DNA from 4 places in the Acetobacterium sp. UBA5834 genome. Region 3 is predicted to be linked to each of the others. Evidence: riboswitches for the same ligand, from Rfam matches in the RefSeq annotation. Region 3 holds a riboswitch; each other region holds the start of a gene.
What was found. Region 3 has a riboswitch for cobalamin ahead of B3F51_RS04670 (energy-coupling factor ABC transporter permease). Riboswitches for the same ligand answer to the same signal wherever they lie in the genome.

Region 1: it holds a riboswitch for cobalamin, as region 3 does, so the genes downstream of both, nikA (nickel ABC transporter substrate-binding protein) here and B3F51_RS04670 (energy-coupling factor ABC transporter permease) in region 3, are expected to answer to the same signal.
Region 2: it holds a riboswitch for cobalamin, as region 3 does, so the genes downstream of both, B3F51_RS03865 (ECF transporter S component) here and B3F51_RS04670 (energy-coupling factor ABC transporter permease) in region 3, are expected to answer to the same signal.
Region 4: it holds a riboswitch for cobalamin, as region 3 does, so the genes downstream of both, B3F51_RS02725 (alcohol dehydrogenase catalytic domain-containing protein) here and B3F51_RS04670 (energy-coupling factor ABC transporter permease) in region 3, are expected to answer to the same signal.

Annotation. Positions count from the first base shown of each region.
Region 1 is NZ_DJGY01000011.1:92-5,986, reverse strand. Features, by position in the region: gene nikC (nickel transporter permease) at 1-1,362, shown strand, start outside; gene B3F51_RS02210 (ABC transporter ATP-binding protein) at 1,389-2,171, shown strand; gene B3F51_RS02205 (ABC transporter ATP-binding protein) at 2,175-2,930, shown strand; gene B3F51_RS02200 (metal-sensing transcriptional repressor) at 3,021-3,359, shown strand; cobalamin riboswitch at 3,549-3,740, shown strand; gene nikA (nickel ABC transporter substrate-binding protein) at 3,954-5,549, shown strand; gene B3F51_RS02190 (ABC transporter permease) at 5,590-5,895, shown strand, end outside.
Region 2 is NZ_DJGY01000017.1:71,709-77,603, reverse strand. Features, by position in the region: gene pabB (aminodeoxychorismate synthase component I) at 33-1,403, opposite strand; gene B3F51_RS03870 (anthranilate synthase component II) at 1,397-1,984, opposite strand; cobalamin riboswitch at 2,240-2,408, shown strand; gene B3F51_RS03865 (ECF transporter S component) at 2,524-3,057, shown strand; gene B3F51_RS03860 (alpha-ribazole-5-phosphate synthase) at 3,155-3,886, shown strand; gene B3F51_RS03855 (FUSC family protein) at 4,001-4,612, opposite strand; gene B3F51_RS03850 (prephenate dehydrogenase) at 4,787-5,680, opposite strand; gene aroF (3-deoxy-7-phosphoheptulonate synthase) at 5,680-5,895, opposite strand, start outside.
Region 3 is NZ_DJGY01000020.1:80,692-86,586, forward strand. Features, by position in the region: gene B3F51_RS04655 (energy-coupling factor ABC transporter ATP-binding protein) at 1-19, opposite strand, end outside; gene cbiQ (cobalt ECF transporter T component CbiQ) at 12-713, opposite strand; gene B3F51_RS04665 (energy-coupling factor ABC transporter substrate-binding protein) at 749-1,048, opposite strand; gene B3F51_RS04670 (energy-coupling factor ABC transporter permease) at 1,026-1,772, opposite strand; cobalamin riboswitch at 1,956-2,133, opposite strand; gene B3F51_RS04675 (putative bifunctional diguanylate cyclase/phosphodiesterase) at 2,332-4,368, shown strand; gene B3F51_RS04680 (FtsX-like permease family protein) at 4,570-5,895, opposite strand, start outside.
Region 4 is NZ_DJGY01000012.1:46,505-52,399, forward strand. Features, by position in the region: gene B3F51_RS02700 (phytoene desaturase family protein) at 1-139, shown strand, start outside; gene B3F51_RS02705 (phytoene/squalene synthase family protein) at 136-996, shown strand; gene B3F51_RS02710 (diacylglycerol/polyprenol kinase family protein) at 1,020-1,682, shown strand; gene B3F51_RS02715 (DUF92 domain-containing protein) at 1,696-2,550, shown strand; gene B3F51_RS02720 (tocopherol cyclase family protein) at 2,593-3,570, shown strand; cobalamin riboswitch at 3,658-3,833, shown strand; gene B3F51_RS02725 (alcohol dehydrogenase catalytic domain-containing protein) at 3,951-4,982, shown strand; gene trpD (anthranilate phosphoribosyltransferase) at 5,057-5,895, shown strand, end outside.

The DNA of each region.
Region 1 (5,895 bases), on a different contig from region 3:
CTGCGTTATGGCGTCGGTGAAACCCTCTTTAAATTCAATGAAAAGATGGAGCTGGAGCCCTGGCTGGCCAAAGATTATGAACAGATTGATGACAACACCGTCAAAATCAATTTACGTGATGATATTACCTTCTCCAATGGCAAGAAAGTGACTGGCGAAGCGGTCAAAGCCTGCTTTGAAGATCTGATTGCTAAACATGACCGGGCGCCCAAAGATTTGCAGATTAAATCAATTAGCGCCGATGGCCAGAGTGTTACCATTGTCTCAGAAAACAAGGTGCCGGCCCTGATTAACTACCTCTGTGATCCTTATGGCTGTATCATCGATATGGAAGCTGGCGTCACCACTGACAAAAATGTTGTTGGAACGGGTCCTTATGTGGCTAAAACCATCACTGAGACTGAAGTCAATCTGGAAGCCAATATGGACTACTGGGGCGGCAAGCCAAAGGTTGGAAAGGTTAATGTAAAAAGCATCATCGATGGCGATACTCTGACGATGGCGCTGCAAAGCGGCGAAATTGATGCGGCTCAGGGCCTGCCCTATGCCAGTCTGGAACTTTTCCAGGAAAACAAGGATTATACCATCAGTTCAACCAATACCTCCCGGGTATATCAGGCAGCTTTAAATTATAATTCAGCAGTGATTAAAGACGATGCCGTTCGTAAAGCCATGGCTATGAGTATGGATAAAGACGGCTTTACGACCGTTTTACTTCATGGCAATGGGACTCCGGCGATTGGTCCATTCCCGGCTAACCTGCCTTATGGTGGCGACAAGGTAAAGGACGCTGCTTATGACATTGAAGGTGCAAAAAAGGTGCTGGAAGCAGCAGGCTGGGTTGATACCGATGGTGATGGCATCCGCGAAAAAGATGGCCAGAAACTGTCGATCAAATGGTTGACTTACACCTCCCGTCAGGAACTGCCGCTGCTGGCCGAATCGGTTCAGGCCACCTATAAGCAAGCTGGCATTGATGTACAGGTCAACGCCACCGATTCCTATAAGGATTTCCTGAAAGCCGGCGACTATGATGTCTTTGCCAACGCCTTTGTAGCGGCACCAACCGGAGATCCCCAGTATTATTTCACCACCCATGTGGTTGATAATTCTGACTATAATCGTGGACACTACCATAGTGACAAGGTGGAAGCCCTGGTTGCCCAGCTGCGAAGCGAGTTTGACACCGAAAAACGGACCGATCTGGCAATTCAGATTGCGCAGCAGGTGGTTGACGACAACGCCTATATCTACGCCTCTCATTTAAAAATGTCCTTTGTGATGGATAAAGGGGTGACCGGCTTTACTGCTCATCCATCGGATTATTATGAAATCACAGCCGATCTGGATATCAACGAGTAACTAGTCCTGAGCAGAAGGAAGGATTTATGCAACAACCATTACTGGAATTTCAAAACGTTGAAATATCCTATGACGGCGAGCCGACGGTTTGGGGGTTTAACTTAAAAATGCAAGCAGGCGAGATCCTCGGGATTGTCGGTGAGTCCGGCAGTGGCAAAAGTACCCTGATCAGGGCGGCCATGGGTCTGTTGGGTCCGGCCGGTCTGGTCAACCGGGGCGAGATCCGCTACAAGGGTCAGCCGGTTCTTGATCTTGATGATGAAGCCTTGCGGATGCTGCGGGGACCAGAAATGGGGATGATTTTTCAAAATTGCGGCAGTGCCTTGTGTCCAATCCGGACCATTGGCGAGCAACTTTATGAAACCATGGCCGAGCACGGCGTCAGCGACCGTCAGCTGGTCCGGGAAAAGGCCACAGCTCTATTTGAGAAGATTCATTTAAGGGATACCGAGCGGATTTTAAATAGCTATCCCTTTGAATTATCCGGAGGGATGAATCAGCGGGTCGGCATTGTTATGGCAATGCTGCTGGAACCGGAGCTGCTTTTTGCCGATGAGCCGACCTCGGCCCTGGACGTCACCGTCCAGGCCCAGGTGGTTCGGGAAATGATGACAATGCGGGAAGCATTTGGAACCGGAATTGTGGTGGTAACCCATAATATTGGGGTGGTGTCATTTATGGCCGATACCGTGGCGGTGATGTGCAAGGGTAAGCTGGTTGAATATGGCAAGACCCGGGAGGTGATTGATCATCCCCAGCAGGATTACACCCGCCAGCTGATTGCGGCCATGCCCCGGATAAAAAGGTGAGACATGAATAGTATTTTAGCAGTCAGCCAGTTAAAAAAAACCTATACCAAAGGAAAAAGCACCATTTGTGCGGTTGATGAGATCAGCTTCCATGTGGAAAAGGGTGAATGCCTGGCGCTGGTGGGCGAAAGCGGCAGCGGTAAAAGCACAGTTGCCAAGCTGATCACCGGCCTGGAATCTTTGGATGGCGGTGAGATTGTTCTGGATGGCAAAACACTTAAAAACCCCGGGCGAAAAGAACGCAGATGGGTTTACCAACTGGTTCAGATGGTTTTTCAGATGCCGGTGGATTCCTTTAATCCCCGGATTCGGCTGGGGGAAAGTGTCATGGAAGGGCTGATCAATCAGGGTATGAGTCGTCGGGAGGCGAAGAATACAGCCATTGAATATCTGGAAGTCTGCGGACTTGGCCCGGAATTTATCAGCCGTTATCCCAGTGAGGTCAGCGGTGGCGAGTGTCAGCGGGCCTCGATTGCCCGGGCAGTTGCCCGAAAGCCCCAGCTGCTCATCTGCGATGAAGCCACCAGCGCTCTGGATGTCACCGTCCAGGCCCAGATTGTAGCGCTCCTTAAGCAATTGCGAAAAGACCAGGGGATGTCACAACTGATGATCTGTCATGATCTGGCTCTGGTGCAGCAATGCTGCGACCGGGTGCTGGTGATGCATCAGGGTCGGGTGGTGGAAACCGGTACTCCGGACGAGGTGATTGCCAGTCCCCGGGAAGCCTATACAAAAAAACTGATCGATTCGATTCTGTAAAATATGAAAGGGCATCTCCCCTTGGGTGGTGTCCTTTTTCTATATCTGTTATAATGGGTTAAACAGATATAGAAAATGAGGTGAATGGAGATGCATGAACATCAGGGTGAAGGGATCGATGGTGGACGTGATAGTGGCCACGGTGGAGATCACCACCACCATCATCATGAACATACCCAGACCAAATCAGTGTTGAATCGCCTTTCCCGGGCCGCGGGTCATCTTGAATCGGTGAAAAAAATGGTCGAATCGGGAAGAGACTGTACCGAGGTGCTGATTCAGCTTTCAGCGGTGAAGTCAGCGATTAATAACGTCGGCAAAATAATTTTACAGGATCATATTGAGCATTGCATCGTTGATGCGGTGGAGAATAACGACGAAAAGGCTTTGGAAGAACTGAGAAAAGCGATTGACCGCTTTATGAAATAAGCACCCTGGGTTTATGTCGGTCAGATATCGACTGGCATTGAAAGACATTCCAAAAAAGAATATCATTTCCTTGAAAGGGACTTGCGCAGGCGGTTTAAGCATGTTAAAATGTCAAACAGAAACAATGAAAAACACGTGATTGTGGCATTGTTTCTGTTTTTTAGTGTTTTATAAAACACCGACAACGAATTAAATATTAATAAAACAGGTGCCGGCAGTAACGAAGGGTTACAGGCCGGTGAAAAGGGAAGAGGGGTGAAAGTCCCCCGCGGTCCCGCCGCTGTAAAAGAAGAGTTCCTCCAGGAATGCCACCAGAAACGGGAAGGCAGGAGGTAATGTTGACGCTTGAGCCAGAAGACCTGCCTGCTTTAATTACTCAGACTCTACGTGCGATAGAGGAGGTGTTTTTTTTTGCAGGCTTTTTGCGACCTCACTATCTTTTTGGAGATGGTGAGGTTTTTTTATCGAAAAAATCACCAATACTACCGCAGTGAAGTCTTACATTGTGATAGAGCGGGGTTTCTTTGCCAGGATGCGCAATGGTAAAAGCCGAGCAAATCAAATAAATAAGTATTTTTTGAGGAGAAAAAGAAAATGAAATTGAAAAAGGGTTTAGCGGTGGTAATGACTGCCGTGTTGTGTGCCGGAATGTTTGCCGGTTGCTCAGGAGCGTCCGCTAAAAGTGATGTGTCGACTAAAGAAGCGTTAAATTATGCCTGCACCAAGGATATTCGGGATATCAACCCGCATTTGTACTCGGGTGAAATGTCAGCCCAGAACATGGTGTTTGAAGGCCTGACCAAGAATGAAGGCGGAGAAGTGAAGCCAGCTCTGGCTGAAAGCTGGGAAATTTCAGCAGATGGACTGGAATACACCTTTCATTTAAGAGAAGGGGTCACCTTTACCGATGGTGCGCCGTTTAATGCCGCCGCAGTTAAGCTGAATATGGATGCCATTCTTGGTAATGCTGAACGCCATTCCTGGTTGGATATGGTTAATGAGATCAAGGAAAATGTGGTGGTCGATGAACACACCTTCAAACTGGTGTTAAAGCATCCCTACTATCCAACCCTGGTGGAATTGGGACTGACTCGACCCTTCCGCTTTATTTCGCCCAACTGTTTTGTCAATGGCACCACCAAAGAAGGGGTTAGCGGCTATATCGGTACCGGACCCTGGGTCTTATCGGAGCATGTCGACAATCAGTATGCCACCTTTACGCAGAATGAAACTTATTGGGGTGACAAAACCAAAATCAAAACCATTAACTGGAAGGTCATGCCAGATTCCCAGACGATCCTGTTAGCTTTGCAAAACGGCGAGGTCGATTTACTTTTCGGAGCGGATGGTGATCAGATTGATCTGGATTCCTATAAGAAGCTGGAAGCAGAAGGCGCCTATCAGACGTATTTAAGCGAACCGGTCGCTTCCCGGGCGATTCTTCTCAATACCAAGGCTCCGATTACCAAAGACATCAAGGTACGGGAAGCCATTGAATATGCCGTGAACAAGGAAAACATCATTCAGGGAATTTTAAATGGCTCAGAGGATCAGGCTGATACGCTGATGTCTAAAGATGTACCCTATTGTGACATTGATCTTAAAACCATCGCCTATAATCAGGAAAAAGCCCAACAGCTGCTCGATGAAGCCGGTTGGAAACCAGGAAGTGATGGGGTTCGGGAAAAGGATGGCCAGAAATGTGAAATTACTTTTTCCTATAATTCCAAAAACGCCCAGGAAGGTACCATTGCTACCTCGATTCAGGCCGATTTGGCAGCCATCGGCATCAAGATGAATATTCTCGGGGAAGAAAAACAGGCCTTTCTGGATCGTCAGAAAACCGGGGATTTTGATCTGCAATATTCGCTATCCTGGGGAACCCCTTATGATCCCCAATCCTATGTTTCATCCTGGCGAATTCCGGCGCACGGGGATTATCAGGCTCAGGTTGGATTGGAAAAAAAGCAGTGGCTGGATGAAACCATCACGAAGATTATGATCGAATCAGACGACAGCAAGCGGGCCGATATGTATAAAGAGGTACTGACCTATATTAATGATCAATATGTCTATGTCCCGATCTCCTATTCAAAAACCAAGGCAGTGGGAATCATGGGACTTGAAGGGGTAAGCTTTAACGATTCGCAATATGAAATCCCCTTCGAAAAAATGTACTTTTCCAATTGATCACCAATTTTGATTATCGAAAACAAAAGGGAGTAAGACCATGAAGCAATACTTCGTCAAAAGGCTCCTGTGGATGATTCCGATTTTGATCGGAATCTCCTTTTTTGCCTTTATACTGATTAATTTAAGCCCCAGTGATCCCGCTGAGGTGGCAATCCGGGTCAATGAGATCACCCCAACGGCTGAAAATGTCGCCCAGATGCGGGAGCAACTCGGTCTCGATGATCCCTTCTTAACCCGCTACGCTACCTGGCTGGGCAATGCCCTACAGGGTGATTTTGGTCACAGTTATGTCAATAATAAACCGGTAGCACAGGAAATTGCCAAGGCTCTGCCGCCAACGCTC
Region 2 (5,895 bases), on a different contig from region 3:
AAGCTCACGGCACTTAAGTAACACAGTTGTATTTAATACCGTTTCAATGCATCCATCAGGGCGCGACCCTTATCGAAGGTTTCCTGATACTCAGACTCGTTGTCGGAATCCCAGACGATTCCGCCGCCGACCTGAAAATAGCCTTTGCCATCCTTGCAGACAATCGTCCGGATGACAATATTCAGATCCAGATCACCGTTAAAACCAATATAGCCAATCGAACCGGTATAAATGTTTCGCTGGGTCGGCTCCAGTTCATCAATAATCTCCATCGCCCGAATCTTTGGTGCCCCGGTAATTGAACCACCAGGGAAGGTCGCCTTAACACAGTCAATGGCATCCAATTCGTCCTTCAACTCGGCCGTCACTGTGGAGACCAGGTGAAAAACGGTCTGATATTCTTCCAGTTTAAACAATTCCGGAACCTTGACGGTGCCGGTTTTGGCGATTTTTCCGAGATCATTCCGTTCCAGATCGACAATCATCAATAGCTCGGCCTTATCCTTTTCGCTGTTGATCAGAGTCTCACGATTAGCGGCATCTTCAGCCGGAGTTTTGCCCCGGGGCATGGTTCCTTTAATTGGCCGGGTTTCAATGTTTTTTCCCTGAACCAGAATAAAACGCTCCGGCGAACTGGAGACAATCTGACCGACCCCAAAATCAATATAGCTGGCAAAGGGAGCCGGGTTGATTTTTCTAAGTTCACTGTATAATTCCAATGGGCTTAACTGTAAATCAGCATTAAAGCGCTGAGTCAGATTGGTCTGGTAAATATCTCCAGCTAAAATATATTCATGCACCGCATCCAGGGCTTTTAGATATTCCGGTTTGGTAAAATTACCCCGGAATTCCAGATTTTCATTGATTTTAAAGTCCGAACGAATGGCGACCTTGGGATCACCGGCAAATCGAGCGGCTAAGCGGCTGACAATATCGGCTTCGTTTTCTTCAATCCCCAGAGCCGCCGCATAGGTTTTTTCTTCTTTATGATCGATAATCACAATGCCATCGTAAAAGCCCATAAAACAATCCGGGACATTAACATCATCCACTGCCGTCCGGGGGAAGGCTTCCAGATGATGACAAAGATCATAGCCAAAATAACCGACCGCCCCGCCAATAAACGGAAACGGCGATGAATAATCCATTTTATACTGTTTTAATAGTTTTTGCAGTTCATCAAAAGGATCGCCAGTAACCGTTTTCGTCTCCGTCTTGGTTTTAATGGTGATGTCTTTATCCTTGCTGGTAAAGACCAGCAGCGGATCCCCGCCGATAAATGAATAACGTCCCAAGCTGTCCGGGTCTCTCCCGCTGTCGAGGAAGAAACTGTAGGGCTCATCCTTAAATAAAAGATAGCTTTCAAAACTTGTTAGGTCGGTTTTTATTTCTTGTATTAGCATCGCACACCATTTTCTTTTGTCGCTTGAAAAAAGTTATCCAGTAATTCCATGCCCATTTCGGTGAGAATCGCTTCAGGATGAAACTGCACCCCTTCGATATGATAATCCTTATGGCGCATCCCCATAATCTCATTTTGATCGGTTCTGGCGGTAATCTCAAAAAAATCGGGAATATCCCGGTTTTCCACCACCAGAGAATGGTAGCGCGTCACCTTCAGGGGATTATTAAGACCGTCAAAGACTCCGACATTGTCATGGGCAATGGCATGAACCTTGCCATGCACTGGCTCCAGCGCTTTGGTAATCGTACAGCCAAAGGCCTGACCAATGATCTGATGTCCCAGACAAATGCCCAGAATCGGGATTTGTCCCTTAAAACGGTGAACCACATCCAGACAGATGCCGGATTCGTTGGGGGTACATGGCCCCGGTGATAAAACAATCATCGACGGTGCCATCGCAGCAATCTCGTCGAGAGTGATTTTATCATTTCTTTTTACGATCACCGTTTCATTGAGTCCCTCCAGATACTGGACTAAATTATAGGTGAAAGAATCATAGTTGTCGATCATTAGAATCAATTTTTATACCTCATAGTATTAATCATTTTGAGCTGTATTGTATCATACTCCAAGGGTTTTAGACAATGAATTATAGCTGGAATATTTGGCGATAATTTTCGGTTGGTCCGGTTTTTTCGGGTTTGATTTACACCAGAATTTACCCCCAATCCCGTGATTCTCCATTCCCGCTTTGCATTTTTTACTTACAATGATTACTAGCCCCGGACAATTTCAATTTGACAAAGCGATTCCCGATGTGCTATTATTCTTCCAAGTAAATAAAGCTTTTTTGGTGCCTTGTAAAAGGAGAATAGGGAAACAGGTTAAAATCCTGTAGGGACCCACCACTGTATCGTTGAGCACTTGTCATCACCACCTCACGGGAAGGGACAATACTGCAATGAAACGGACTCAGGAGACCTGCCAGAAATGATTCCATTTGGACGACGGTAAAGTTCACATCTGTATTGGATGTGGGCTTTTTTGTTTGACACCGGAATCGGTTCGTCTTTTCTTTGGCCATCAAATGCTTTATAATAAAAATCAAGGAGTTCGTTATGAAAATCAACACCCGACAATTAGTTTTTATGGCACTTTTAATTGCCCTTTCTTTTGTAGGCGCCCAGTTAAAAGTTTTTGGCACCATTGCCTTTGATTCACTACCGGCTTTTTTAGGCACCCTGCTGATGGGCCCTGTGGCGGGCGCAATTATTGCGATTATTGGTCATCTTTTAACCGCCCTTACCTCGGGGTTCCCGATGACCCTACCGGTTCACCTGGCCATTGGCCTGGGAATGGGGTTAATCATGGTAGCCACCTGGTATACTTATGTTTTTGTTAAAAAGGCCAGTAGCGAAATTGTCGCTCTGATTGTCAGCGTTATCGTTGCCGCCGTCTGTAACGGCCCGATCCTTTTGTTACTGTGTTCGCCGCTGCTGATTCCAATGTTAACCTGGCCTGGAGTCATCGCAATGATGTTTCCTCTGGCGCTAGTCGGCGGCATCAACGCTCTGATTGCCGCTCTGATCTTTAAAGCCTTACCACTGTCAGTTAAAAATCAGGTCGCTTCGGTAACCTCAACCCAGGTTTAACCGGCTAGCGTTTACCCTACTGCCGCTATTACCAAATGACTCACCAAGCCCAGGACACTTTCACTATTAGCAAACCAATCCCCCAAAGGAGGATCTGATGAAAACTTATCAATATCGTGACCTGTCGGTCATTGAGCTTCCCGATACCCTCCTGATCACGGCCTGTGACAGCAGCGGTGGTGTCGGAGAGAAACCCGGGGACGAATTGTGTGTTCCTACAAAATATATTTCGATTTTTGCCGCCCGGGTCTGTCTTTTTGAGCTGCTATCCTGCGGCACCGAGATTATCAGTCTTTCCAACACCATCGTCGGTGAAATGGAGCCCACTGGCGCTGCCCTGATCCAGGGAATTAAGGAAGAACTGGCGCGGGCTGGCATCGGGGAACTACCCATTAACGGTTCAACTGAAGAAAATTTCAAAACCTGCATGACCGGCTTTGGCATTTTTGTTGTGGGCATCGCCAAGCGATTACGAATCACCCCCTCTGCACCCGGGGATTTAGTGATCTGCATTGGCAAACCCAAATTCGCGGCCGCTCTTGTTCTCGAAGGTGATCCGGAAATCGCCGATTATCAGGATCTTAAGACCTTAACCGAAAATCCCGCTGTTAATGAGATTGTACCCTGTGGCTCCAAGGGAATTTTATACGAAGCCACCAATCTAGCCACCATTCATCAGTGCCAATTTGAAGCGATGCCCAATAATCTGAATGTAGTGGATTCTGCCGGTCCGGCCACCACCGTAATTGCCAGTATCAAACCTTTTGCCTTACCCGAACTGGCGGCGGTCTTCAACGCAAAACTGACGGTAATCGGTCATCTTAAATAATTTTTTTTACTAAAAAAAGACCACCTGGTATTCGGGTGGTCTCTTTTTTAAGGGGAGGGGTAATTATATTTTAGTTTGTCCAGACGTCACAAAAATCCAGAATAAACGTAAAACCTATGGTTTGAATAGCATATACAAAAAACTTGATACTTTAAACTTCTGATGGTCATTACCCGGTTTTTCTGCCTTGGTGACCAGCTCTTTTTCTGTTTCTGATCCCTCATCAGCTGACTTTTCGTCGCATTCCGGAACCTTGATAAACCGATTGATTAAAAACGCCACAATGATCCCAAATGCTGTTTCCAGCAGCCTTAACATTGCCAGCATATAGCTGCCAGCGTCCTGGGGATAGGTGGTCATGACACTGAGAAACATCACACAGGTAATAACAATGGCACCTGCTTTATGAAAATTATTACATAGATAGATCAGTAACATAATACCCAGCGGAATAATAGCCACATAGGCAAATTCATAAGGAATTAAGTTAGCGGCAAAAATGCCCAGCAGTCCCGCTGCTCCACCAAAGATGGTTCCCAATATCCGATTCCAACCCGTTTCGATGGAATTTTCAATGCTCGGCCCCATGGTAAGCACCGCTGCAATTGCAGCAAACAGTGGATTAAACTCCGGTCCCATTATTGCAAATACCACCACACAGATGAATACTGCCAGCACCGTTTTTATGTTTCTCATACCAAGGGATGGCAGATGACATAATTTCATGATCTTTTTGCTCCAATATTTATTTAACTTTTACCCTCTTCGTTTTGTTCCCACTAAAAATTATGATTTCAAATGTTTCTTTACCTAGAGTATACTCCCATATTTAATTAAGTCAATAGCGTAATCATTTTCAGGCTGATGTAATAGTTTTCACAGCGTATCTCTTAAGCAAACTCACAGATTTTTTAAGCTTTTCGCCGCCCGAATCTCCCCCATGGCAATGCGTTTTTCCCGAACCGATTGAAGCCGGTCAATCAATTCTTCCTTTTCATCCAAACGGATCATGTCTTTCATGGCAGCCAGGCTGGACTCAAATTTCTCAATCTGATCAAGCAAATTTTTACGGTTGCACATAAACAATTCCGTCCACATCGGGGCATTGATCATGGCAATCCGGGTCAGATCACCAAAGCTGCCGCCTTCAAAATCAGTAATCGACAGATCATCCTCACAATCAACCAGGGCCGCCGCAATCACATGGCAAAGCTGGGAGGTGAAGGCTATTTTCTGGTCGTGAATTTCGGTGGTGGTTTCAACAATATGATTAAAACCCAGATCCGTAACAATGTCCCGGATCAACCCAATATTCTCCGGCTGATTGGAGGGTAAGGGGGTCAAAATATAATTCCGGTTCTTAAAGATCCGATCATCGGCCCCGCCGAAGCCTTCTTTTTCACTGCCCGCCATCGGGTGTCCGGGAATATAATCGATATCTTTGCGCAACAGATTGCCGAGGTTTTTAAAGACCACTTCTTTGACCCCGATAATATCCGTGACAATCGCCCCCGGCTTGAAGTCTTCCATGTACAGGGCTAAAAAAGCCAGGGTGTCCATTGGGGTCAGGCAGATAAACACCAGATCGCATTGGGGCAGCATTTTTTGAAGCCCCGCTGAGTCCCAGACCCCTTGATCAATCACGCCCTGATCCAAGGCCTTTTTAATCACCGACGGGTTTAAATCATAAGCCCAGATTTCTCGGGGCCCCTGCTTCCTGAGTCCCATGGCCAAAGCCCCACCCATCAGACCCAGGCCGATAAAGCCAACGATGGAATCTTCACGTTTTTTCATTACATCACCTTGTTCTCAAATTCGGCGTATTTTTTGACCGTGATCATAATTTTATGGAATTGTTCCGGGGTAATCGACTGTTCGCCGTCACACAGGGCTTCTTCCGGATTGTTATGAACCTCAATCATCACCCCATCGGCACCGGCAGCGATGGCGGCCTTGGTCAATGCTTCAACCGTCCAGGACAGCCCGGTGGCATGACTGGGGTCAATAAT
Region 3 (5,895 bases):
AATTTTCTGTTTTAATCATTTTTAAGACCTTTCCGATAGCTTACATGAAAGTCTCCCTGGTATTGCTTAAGCTCCAGGGTTTTTGTCATTTCCTCGTAGCTCTGGATGGCCATGAGAAATAAATTGCTTAACATCATTGCGATGGATTGCAGTGCAACTCTTACATTACGGTAGCCAAACCGCAGTTCCTGGGCGGTGGCCATCAGTTTTATTTTGTCCCAGTAATCAAAGATGAAGCGGTAGGTTAAAATAAATATTTCTAAAAACGTATTACTGATGTGAGCTTTTTTCATGACTCCGGCGATCTGCATTACCGGGGTGGTGTAAATTAAAAAAAGCATACAGGAAACACCGGCCATAGCCCGGCAAAAAACCAGACTGGCCAGCACCAGATTGGTGGTGGTAATGCCGATGGTAAACTGGAAAAAGTTAACGGCCCATAAATAATCGCCGCCACCTTTTGAAATCGTAAACAATAACGCCAGGGCTCCGGGAATAACAAATAGCGAATCAAAAATCAAGGTATGTAGATAAATCCGTACCGGAATTTTTGCCCACAGCAGGGTACAACCCACCATAACACCAAAAACCCCTGCCATATACAGGGGTTGATTGATAAAAAAGACCGACAGGAGCATGACCAATGAAACCACTACTTTAACCGTAGGATTGGCATTGCTAAGTTTATTGGTATGGGCAAAACGATCAATCATGTCCGTCTCCTTCTAAAGATGCTGTTAGTATTTCATCAAGCTGATTTATCAGCCTTTTCATTTTTTTTTGCTTTTTTATAAAGGTAGAAAAAGCAGATTCCCAGTCCACCGACGCCTAGCAGCTGTTGGAAATGAAACAGGTTTTCTTCCAGATCGCCGGGATCAAACAAGCTTTCAAACCAGGGCACATAATTTTCATCGATTGTGGTGATGGCTGTTCCGGCGGCATCATCAGCGCCCGAAAATTCGGCGTCCGGCAAAACAATCTGCGGAATAACAATCAGGGCGCCAATCAGCAAAACCAGAATAACTTTAGTTATCGGTGAGAGTTTCATTGGAAATAATCCCCTTTTCTTTATATTGGTAAATGGCATTAACTACCAGGACGGTTAAAATACCTTCGATAATGGCCAGCGGTATCTGGGTAATCGCAAAGATACTTAAAAACTTAACCATTGAAGCGGCAATCCCGCCAACCGGATCCGGAAAAGCCAGGCCCAACTGGATGGAAGTGGTTACATAGGTTGCCAGATCGGCTAAACACGCCGCCAGAAAAACGGTTAAGGCCTTGGGCACGTTGAGTTTTGACAAACCTTTGTAAATCCCATAAGCCACAAAAGATCCCACAATTGCCATTGAAAAGGCATTGGCGCCCAGGGTTGTCAGTCCGCCATGAGCCAACAGCAGCGCCTGAAACAATAGCGCAATGGTACCAACCACTACAGTGGCAAAGGGACCCAGTACAATGGCACCCAAACCAATCCCGGTCATATGTGAAGAGCTGCCAGTTACCGATGGCAGTTTAAACGCTGATAAAGCAAAGGTGAACGCCGTGGCAATGGCTAACAGCACTTTTTGTTCGGGTTTATCTTTAAATATTTTTCCCACCTGATATAATCCAAATGCGATAAACGGCAGGGAACATATCCACCAGAAGACTGCCCAGCCAATCGGCAGAAAACCTTCCATGATATGCATGGCATTGACTGGCTGTGATGCCAGAACGACCATAAAAAACACAATACCGGCAACGGTCATGGTTCTTTTAGCTTTTTTCATCTTTACGATCAACCTCCATATTTTTATAACCTCTTGAAAAACCTTTCCGAAAAAAAAACCTTTTACCCACATTACGATGGGAAAAAAGGTTTCATCATTACACGTATTCATCAATTCGATAACTAAACGCCAAAGAACCAACTTTTGTTAATGTTACTAACTTCCCTTTTCCCTGGAAGGACACTTTAGTACATCATTTTAGTAGGTTTCCTGACTTATAGCGTTTATTCTCCTTGCCTTCCCAGACAAAACGTGCCCAGTGACATATTAAGGAGACATAACTAATTACAGTGACCGGATCGTTCTGGATTCTAACCAGATTCCCTCAATGAAATTTTCATCCTAAATGATTTTTTACATTTCTTATTTAATTGTGTTTATATTATAACATGGATATGACAAAAGTACAGGTTTTTTTAGATGCCTTAAGGCTAAAAAACGGCTTTCCTGAAATCACTGCAGATAATTTTTTAGTTAGCGTTCTATCACTCGCAATCAGATCCCAAAAATGATACAATAGAGCAGCATATTTGTAATTCTTTAATGGTAAAGAGGTGGTATGATGAACAACATTAAATTCAAGCGAACCATACCGGTTGTGTTCGATTTATTAAATGCCGAAGATGATCCTGCCCAAATATTATATTATCAAAATCTAATCACCTGTATGTGGGCGTCGCCCCTTTTATTTTTGGGCGCCCTGGCCAATATCATTGTTGTGTACTTTTTTTGGGGCGGCAATTTAGTTGAGGTTCTGTTAAACAGCGGGATATTTTTATTGCTGGGGCTAAGCTTTGAATTCATTTCCCGAAAAGAATTGACTATCAATTTATTTGATCATCTCGTTTCACTCACCCAATCCATCACTCTGGCTTTTATCGTCGTCCAATACTACCAGATTATCGGTCCGGCAGTATGGTCTGTTTCGTTTGTGATGATTATCCTTTCACTGATGCGATTAAAAATAACGATGCTTTATTACATTGCCATAACCACCTTTGTCTGCGGCTTGTATGTCACCTTTTTGTTGCCAGTTGACGGATTTCTTTTTAGCCCGGTTTATTTTTTAATTCAAAATCTGCTGTTCTGCTTTATTTTCTGCCTGGCTTCAGCAACTTTTTATCTGAATTTGAATCGCTATGATAAAGCCGTGGTTCGTCTGAATGTGGTTACTTCGCAAAAAGAAAAAATTGCCCGGCTCTACAAAAAACTAATCCTTACCAAAAAGACACTGGCCGTTCAGAATCAGGAACTTCAGGCCTTCAATGAAGAAATAAGGAAGAACGAAGAGCGGCTCCATTTTCTGGCGTATTACGATGGTCTGACCGAGCTCCCTAATCGCAAAATGATTCTGGAACGCTTGCATCTGCTCGTTAATCTTTCCGAAAATGAAAAGGCATCCTTTTTTATTGTCTTTATCGATCTGGATAATTTTAAAAAAATCAATGATACCATGGGCCATCTCTATGGTGACGACTATTTAAGGTATACTGCCAGACGTTTGAAGGAGCTCGTTCACGAAGATGATTTACTGGGCCGATTGGGTGGCGATGAATTTGCCCTGATCATTCAGCGGAATATCAAAGAAGATGCTGCTTACAACTACGTGGAAAGCCTGCGCAATGAACTATGTGATAAAATCAAAACCAGCTGCTCAGAATTTAAAGTCAGTGCCAGCTTCGGTATCTCGGTCTTCCCGCAGGATGGCAAGGATCCCATTGAGCTGCTTAACAGTGCCGATACCTCAATGTACAAGGCCAAAGAGCTGGGCCGCAATAACATTCAATTTTTCAGACCGGACATGAAAGAAGAAATTCTTAATAAGATTCAAATGGAATCCCTGCTCTTGAAAGCCTATGAGAATAAGGAATTTTTCATTGAGTATCAGCCTCAGTTTAATGCCGAGGATCATCGCATCCGCGGCTTTGAAGCCCTGATCCGCTGGGACTCCCCCCACTATGGCCGGGTTGCTCCGATGAACTTTATCCCCCTGGCTGAAGAAATGGGGCTGATCATCGGCATCGGCCACTGGGTGCTTCTGACCGCCTGTCATAAATTCAAGGAACTGGATATGCGTTTTGATCAGAATCTCTGCGTCTCGGTGAATGTGTCAGCGGTGCAGATGCGGGACAAAAACTTTGTCGACACGGTTAAAAACGTTCTTTCCGAAACCAGCATGGATCCCAGGCAGTTGGAACTGGAAATTACCGAATCCCTCTTTATCGATAACATCGAAGAAACCATTGACATGCTCAATGAAATCAAAGCATTAAACGTCCGAATTTCCCTGGACGATTTTGGCACCGGGTTTTCATCCCTGAGTTATCTAAGGCGGCTGCCGATTGACACCTTAAAAATTGACAAATCCTTTATTGATGATCTCTCCGATCAGGATTCCTCAATCCGCATTGTCGGCGATATCATTTCACTTGGTCATAACCTGGATGCCCACATTGTTGCCGAAGGTATTGAAAACAGCACCCAACTGGACTATTTAAAAGCCAACAACTGCGATTGCATTCAGGGCTTTATGTTTGGCAAACCCATGAGCGTTAAAGACATGGAAGCACTACTTCAAAAAAATCCCCTGAAATAGGAAACGCACAAACTACCGTATCGACCAATTGTTAATCTGTTGTTCGCTGCGGGATCGGACAGGTTCTGCCATGTCCGCCCCGATGCGTAGGGTCTGACCCCTAGGTCACAACATGATGTAACAATTGTCGGTACTAAGTTATCTTTTTTGATAGTCAAAAATCCCCTGAAATTGGGGATTTTTTAGTTGCCGCAGTTGTTCTTAATGGATCATCTTATAATATGATCTGGCGGTAAGCAGATAGACGCCGGTATAAACCAGGGCATAAACGACAACACCAGCCAGAGTGCATAAAAAGATCAGCGTTACGTTGGTCAGCCGGAAGGCAGCCAGCATTTTGGTGATCACCGGGAAGGCAAAAGCCACATGAACAATGGCACCGGCCAGGGGCAAAAAGAACACCATCAGAATCTGCTTACGGATGGTTTTTTTAACCTCGGTTTTATCCATTCCCACCTTCTCCATGATCTCAAACCGTTCACTGTCTTCATAGCCTTCGGAAATCTGTTTGAAATAAATAATTAAGACCGTTGCCATCATAAAGAGTGATCCTAAAAATACCCCCAGAAACAAAAATCCACCAAAAAAGAAATACAATTCCGTCAATGCTTCATACAGGTTTTGGATGTTGATATCTGGATTGCTCTGGGTTACCGCTGTCCGCAGATTAGCGGAAAAGGTGTTGAGGGTGTCCTCGTCCCCATCGAGATTAAACATCAGGGCATGGAGGGTGGTCTGGGGATCATCGTCGTTTTTCATGGTCTGATAAACGGCCTCCATAACTGCATCATCTTTGACAATCAGGTAGTAGGTTTGGCCCATATCCTGAGTCTTTTTAAAGTCCATTGGAATGGCTTCCAGCTGTTCAGTAATCAGATACTGCGCATCGCCAAAAACAATGGTCGCTTGGCCATAATTGTCACCCACCGAAAAGATCAGCATTTCATTTTCAGCCAGACTTTTGTTGCCACCGGTTAAGCGGTTATAGTCGTCCAGGGGAATCAGGGTTATGTTTGAGATCCTTTCGTAATACCTGGCATCGGTGCTTTCATCATCAACCATATCCTTCAGAAAATGACTACCTTCCTGAAAAGCTCGAAAACGAGCCAAATCAAAAGAAATTTCATCGCTACTCCTCACCATTAATTTTTCTTTTTCTGATTCAAGCAGCGCTTTGACTTCATCGAAGTCAGTGTTGCCTGCTTCGCCGATAATGCTGACATCCATGGGATAAAAATCCCGACGCATCCCTTCCTGACCGACATACAAGGATACCGTTGTCGACAGGGTGACTAACACCATGGTGCTCAAAATACAGATATTGGCCAGCCCCACGGCGTTTTGTTTCATCCGGTAAATCATCCCCGATACTGAAATAAAATTGCGGGACTGATAATAAAATTTTTTGTTCTTTTTCAGTTGTTTTAGCAGGGTAATGCTCCCGGAAATAAATAAGGCATAGGTTCCGATGATGACAAATACCACTGCCACAAAGAAAAGCATCAGTGCCTCTAGTGGTGTTTTAAC
Region 4 (5,895 bases), on a different contig from region 3:
CTGGCGGCCCCAGCCCAAGGCGATGAAGTATCAAAACCTGTATTTTACCGGTTCCAGCGCCCATCCCGGGGCGGGTGTGCCGATTGTATTGACCTCGGCCAAGATTACCGTGGCCGAAGTGGTGAGGGATTTAAAATGATCGAAGATGCGATTCAAAAGGATTTAAACTGGTGCGAAACCCTGATTCAAAAGAATTCCAGCAGTTTTTACCGGGCTTTCCGCAAATTGCAGAAAGAACAGGCCCAGGCAGTCTTTGCCATTTATGCCTTCTGCCGGATTGCCGATGACGCCATTGATGTCGATAACAATCCGGAGGTGGTTAAAGCGATGGCGGTAAAGCTGGCAGCATTTGAGGCCGGAGTAACCCCTGATGAACCGATGTGGCGGGCATTGCGCTGGGCCTTTGACCATTTTCCGCTAAAGATCCGACCTTTTCAGGAAATGCTGATTGGTCAGCTTCAGGATGTTGAATTTAAACAGCCGGAGACCTTTAATCATCTGCTTGACTATTGCTACCTGGTGGCGGGTACAGTAGGTTTAATGCTTTGTCCGCTGTTGGCGGAGCCGGTAACCATGGAAGCAGAGGCCTTGTCGGTGGAACTGGGGATTGCCATGCAGCTGACCAATATTTTGCGTGATGTGGGCACCGACTATCGCTTGCAGCGAATTTATCTGCCCGAGGATTTAATGAGCGCCTGGGGCGTTAGTCCCGAGGATTTGGCTGGACCGGAGCCAAGCTCGGAGTTGATCCAGCTATGGGAGTACCTTGCCACTGAAGCGGAAAGCCGCTATCAAAAAATCACAACAAATCTGGCGGTGTTTGATAAAAAAGCCCGGTTGCCAGTGTTATTGTCGTTACTTTATTACAGTAAAATTTTAAAACGGTGTCGGCAAGCCCGGTATCACTTATTGGATCGGCGGATTTATGTGCCCAAATGGGAAAAGGCCTTGCTCTATATTTCGGCCAACAAACAGCTGACATCTTTTGGGCAATAAGTGACAGAGAAGGGAGGCATAAAATGGAAAATATCTGGAATAATATTCTGGGAATCGTCGTTTCGTTTATCTATGTGTTTGGTGTGATTTTTCTGGCAAAATTTTTGGAGCGCTTCGGCAAGGAAGCCAGCCGCAAGGCGGTTCATATTCTGGTTTGTAACTGGTGGCTGCTGGCGATGGTCTTTTTTGACAGCCCCTTTTGGGCAGCGGTGGTACCGGCTTGTTTTGTGATCCTGAATTATCTGTCCTATCGTTTTCAGATCTTTTCGTCAATGGAACGGGGGGGCGGAAAGGGTGATTTGGGTACGGTCTACTATGCCATTTCACTATTGCTGCTGGCCCTGATTACCTTTGGGCCGCTTAATAACCCGGTGGTTGGCGGCGTGGGGATTCTGATTATGGGTTACGGCGATGGTCTGGCTGCCGTGGTGGGAACCCGGTGGCCGAAACGGCCATATCAAATCTTCGGATCAGAAAAAACTTTGTCGGGCAGTCTGACCATGCTGGGGGCTTCGTTTCTGGTGACGACACTCCTGCTGGCAGCAACTGGCCAGCCTCAGGTGCTGATCCCAGCCATTACCCTGGCGCTACTGGCAACCCTGCTGGAAGCCGCAACCCCCCTGGGCCTCGATAATCTGACCGTGCCTCTGGTCAGTGCTGGAACTTATTATTTTTTGTTTGTCTGATTGGAGGTGCAAAGTGGAAAATTTAACAAACTATAGTCTGGCAGCTCAGACCGGATCGCCCCTGGAACACGTGGTATATATTTTTTTGTCACTGGCGGTTTCTGTTTTTGCCTTAAGGCGCAATGCCTTAACCGTATCGGCGGCACTGGGAGCCTTTTTTCTGGCCGTGGCCCTGTATCTGGCCGGAGGGCCGCTGTTTTTTATCCTTTTGATGGTATTTTTTTTCAGCTCCACCTTTTTATCGCATTTCAAAGCCAGCTTGAAAGATCCCATTGAGGTTCGGATGCATGCCAAGTCCGGCCCCCGGGATCTGGTTCAGGTCGGAGCCAATGGTGGGGCCGCACTGATTATGGCGATTCCCTTTGCCTTATCGCAAAACCCCGCCTATCTGGTGGCAGTGGCGGCGTCCTTTGCGGCCTGCAATGCCGATACCTGGGCCTCGGAAATCGGAATTCTCAGTAAGAAGGCCCCGGTTTCGCTACTTACCTTAAAACCGGTCAGCCCCGGACTTTCCGGGGGGGTCAGTCCGCTGGGTTTTTTAGCGTCGCTGGGTGGGTCGGTTGTGGTGGCCCTGACCTATGGTCTTTACCAGTTGGCGGCTGGCAACAGCGGGGTGCTTTTATGGATGCAAATCCTGATGATTACCTTTGGTGGGCTGTTGGGATCAGTTCTGGATAGCTTTATGGGCGCTGCTTTCCAGGCCAAATATATCAGCCATGAAACCGGTGAGCTGACCGAAAAACCGGTGGATAATAATAAACCCAATCAGCTTTATAGCGGGCTGGCCTTTGTCAACAATGACTTTGTTAATTTTGCCAGTTCATTGCTGGCCGCCAGCCTGGTGTTGCTTTTTGTCCAGCTGCAGTAAAGGCCGGGATGGGGAAATCGTTTTGAGGAAAGGAAAAGATTGATGATTAAGCAGGCTTATTTTCAGGGAAAAAACAAAAAACGCCGCTATTTTGAAGGCTGGTATTTTAAATGTATCAGCGCCGATCGCAAACATGCCATTGCCATTATTCCGGGAATGGCCATCGATCCCCAGGGGAACCGGCAGGCTTTTATCCAGGTCATCAATGCTGTCACCGGAAAAACCTGGTATCATCATTTTCCCTATCCCGAGTTCAATGCCAAAACGGATCGGTTTGATGTGGAAATTGAGAATAATAGTTTTAACGCCCAGGGGTTATCGCTAAATGTCGGAACGGCGGAAGGCAGTATCAAAGGGCGGTTGACCTTTCACAATAGCCATCCCTTTCCCAAGGGTTTAAGGCACCCGGGGATCATGGGGCCCTTTGGTATACTGCCCTTTATGGAATGCTACCACGCTATTATCCATTTATATCATGAAATAAAGGGTGATATTGAGCTGGATGGCGAGATTCTCGATTTTAATGGTGGGGTCGGTTATATTGAAAAAGATTATGGTCGATCTTTTCCCAAAACCTATCTCTGGCTTCAGGCCAGTCATTTTGATGGGGGAAATGCATCATTTGTCTTTTCACGGGCGAATATTCCTTTTTTAGGGATGGCGTTTCCCGGTTTCTTTGCTTACTTCACTGATTTTAACGGGATTACCCGGCGTTTTGCTACCTATAATTTTTCCCGGCTGGAGAAATGGGAAGTTGATACCACAAAGGGAACCTGCGCTGGGGAACTTGAAGGTCCGAATGGGGCCCTCGCTTTTAAAGCGCAGATGGCCAGTGGCGGTCGGCTGCGGGCACCGGTGGATGGACTGATGGATCGCGAGATTGTCGAGAGTATTACGGCCAAGGTTTGGCTGCGTTTAACAAACAATCAGGGCGATGTCATCTTTGAGAGCATCAGCAGCGATGCGGGGATGGAGATCTGTCTGGAGGAAGGGGTTGCAGTGAAGCAAGAATCCGAATAAATAAAACCCATTGTCAGGCAGAATCATTTATTGAAGTTGCCAAAAAGGTGTTTTATTGGGGATTGCAAGTATGATATAATAAGCCAAATTAAATAATCATTTTCAGGTGCCCCTCGGGGAGAATAGGAAAATAAGTGAGAAGCTTATACGGGCCCGCCGCTGTAAATTGGGAATTTCTGTCAAGATGCCACTGTTTAAAAAATGGGAAGGCGACAGAGGTGATGATCATGAGTCAGAAGACCTGCCGGAGAATTAGATGATGAGAGATGTGGAAAGTCTACGCTTTGTTGGCGTAGCTTTTTTTTGTTTAAAAAGGGTTTGATAGGTTTTGTAAACAGTGACCAGAGAATAAAAAATAAGAGAGGGACGTATTGAAAGCAGTGGTATTGGAAAAACCGGGGGAATTGGTGATAAAAGATAAGGACATGCCGGTCTGCGGTGATGGCGAGATGCTTGTTAAGGTCAGAGCCTGCAATATTTGCCGAACTGATTTAAAATGTGCCACCATGGGCCAACGGGATCTGGTTTATCCCCGGGTTTTGGGACATGAAATTGCCGGTGAGATCATTGCCCGAGGCAAAAAAGTTATTGGTCATCAGGTGGGCCAACGGGTGCACGTTCATCCGGGGATTTCCTGTGGGGTCTGTGATTATTGTAAAAGTGGTCAGGATAATCTCTGTGATCAGATTAAGATTTTGGGCTTTAATTTTGATGGCGGTTTTCAGGAAGTGATCAGAATTGATAAGCAGGCGATCAAATCCAAGATTGTCAATCTGATTCGGAATGATGATCTGGCTTATGAAGAAATATCGTTTATTGAACCACTGGCCTGTTGTGTCAACATTCAGGATCGCCTTCAGTTGAACCGGAAAGCGGCGCTGGTCATTATCGGTGGCGGCCGTTTGGGCCTGCTTAACCTGTTTGTGGCGAAAGCGGAAGGAATCCAAAATATGATCCTGATCGAAGCCAATGAAGAGCGTCGTGACCGTGGCAAAGCCTTGGGATTTGATGCCGTTTTTAGCGGCGATGAGCCAGATCTGCTCGATCAGTTAAAGAGTTGCAGCAATGGTCATGGAGTCGACGGAGTAATCCCCTGCTGTCCAGGGCCAGAGGCCTTTGATCTGGCCCTGGAAATCCTCAGAAAACAGGGAACGTTCGGTTATTTCAGTGGACTAAGCCGCAATGAAGACTTCCAACTGGACATCAACCGGATTCACTACAAGGAAATTACCGTAGTCGGATCTTATGGCTGCAGTGTTAAGCATAGTCAAAAGGCCAAAACCCTGCTTGAATCAAGAAAAATTGATGTCCGGCCACTTATTTCTCATCGGGTCAAACTGGAAGAACTGGAACGGGGAATGGACTATATTAGAAACAGCGATGGTTATTCAACCATTGTGGTGATGAAGTGATGGCCGTCTGTCAAAGTGAGATCGAAGCAGTAGTGAATTAATAAATAAGAAAGAAAAATTAAAGGAGCAATTAAATGGAAAAAACAATCAGCATGAAAGATTATGGTCAGGTGATTACCCAGCTGATCAATAAGGAAAACCTGTCAAAAGATGATTCCAAAGAAATGTTCATGGAAATATTAAGTGATAAGCAAACAGCCATGCAACAGGGCGCTTTTTTAGCGGCCCTCAGTGCGAAAGGGGCAACCCCGGCAGAAGTGGCCGGAAGTTTTGAAGCGATTTATGAAGTGGATACCTTTAAGGTGGAACCGGTCACTGAGTTTCCGATTGTGGATAACTGCGGCACCGGGATGGATAGTTTTAAAACCTTCAATATCAGCACCGTGGCATCGATTATTGCCGCCGCCGGAATCCCCATGGCTAAACACGGTTCCCGGGCCTTGACCTCGGTCTGTGGTACCATCGATGTGCTGGAAGCCCTGGGTATCGATATGGATTCTAATGTCGATCTGGTTAAAGAAAGCATCGAAAAGGCCGGGATTGGTATTTTTAATGGGATGAGCCCGGAGGTTCATCCGGTAGCTTTGGGGCGGGTTTTATCGCAAATTTCATTTGGCAGTGTGCTGAATATTTCGGCATCGCTGGCAAACCCGGCGCTGCCGCAATATGGGGTCAGAGGGGTCTACTCCAAAGAAATGCTGGATTTTGTGCCCCAGATCATGGCGGAGATCGGTTATAAACGGGCCATTGTGGTTTTTGGCGAGGTTGGCGACCAGGCCATTGATGAGGCTTCAACCCTCGGTACTACCCATATTGCTGAGCTGAAAGAAGATGGTAGTGTGGAAAAATATACATTTAATCCACAAGATATGTTGATAACTCCTGGAATTGTGGATGAAATCCGCACCTTTAA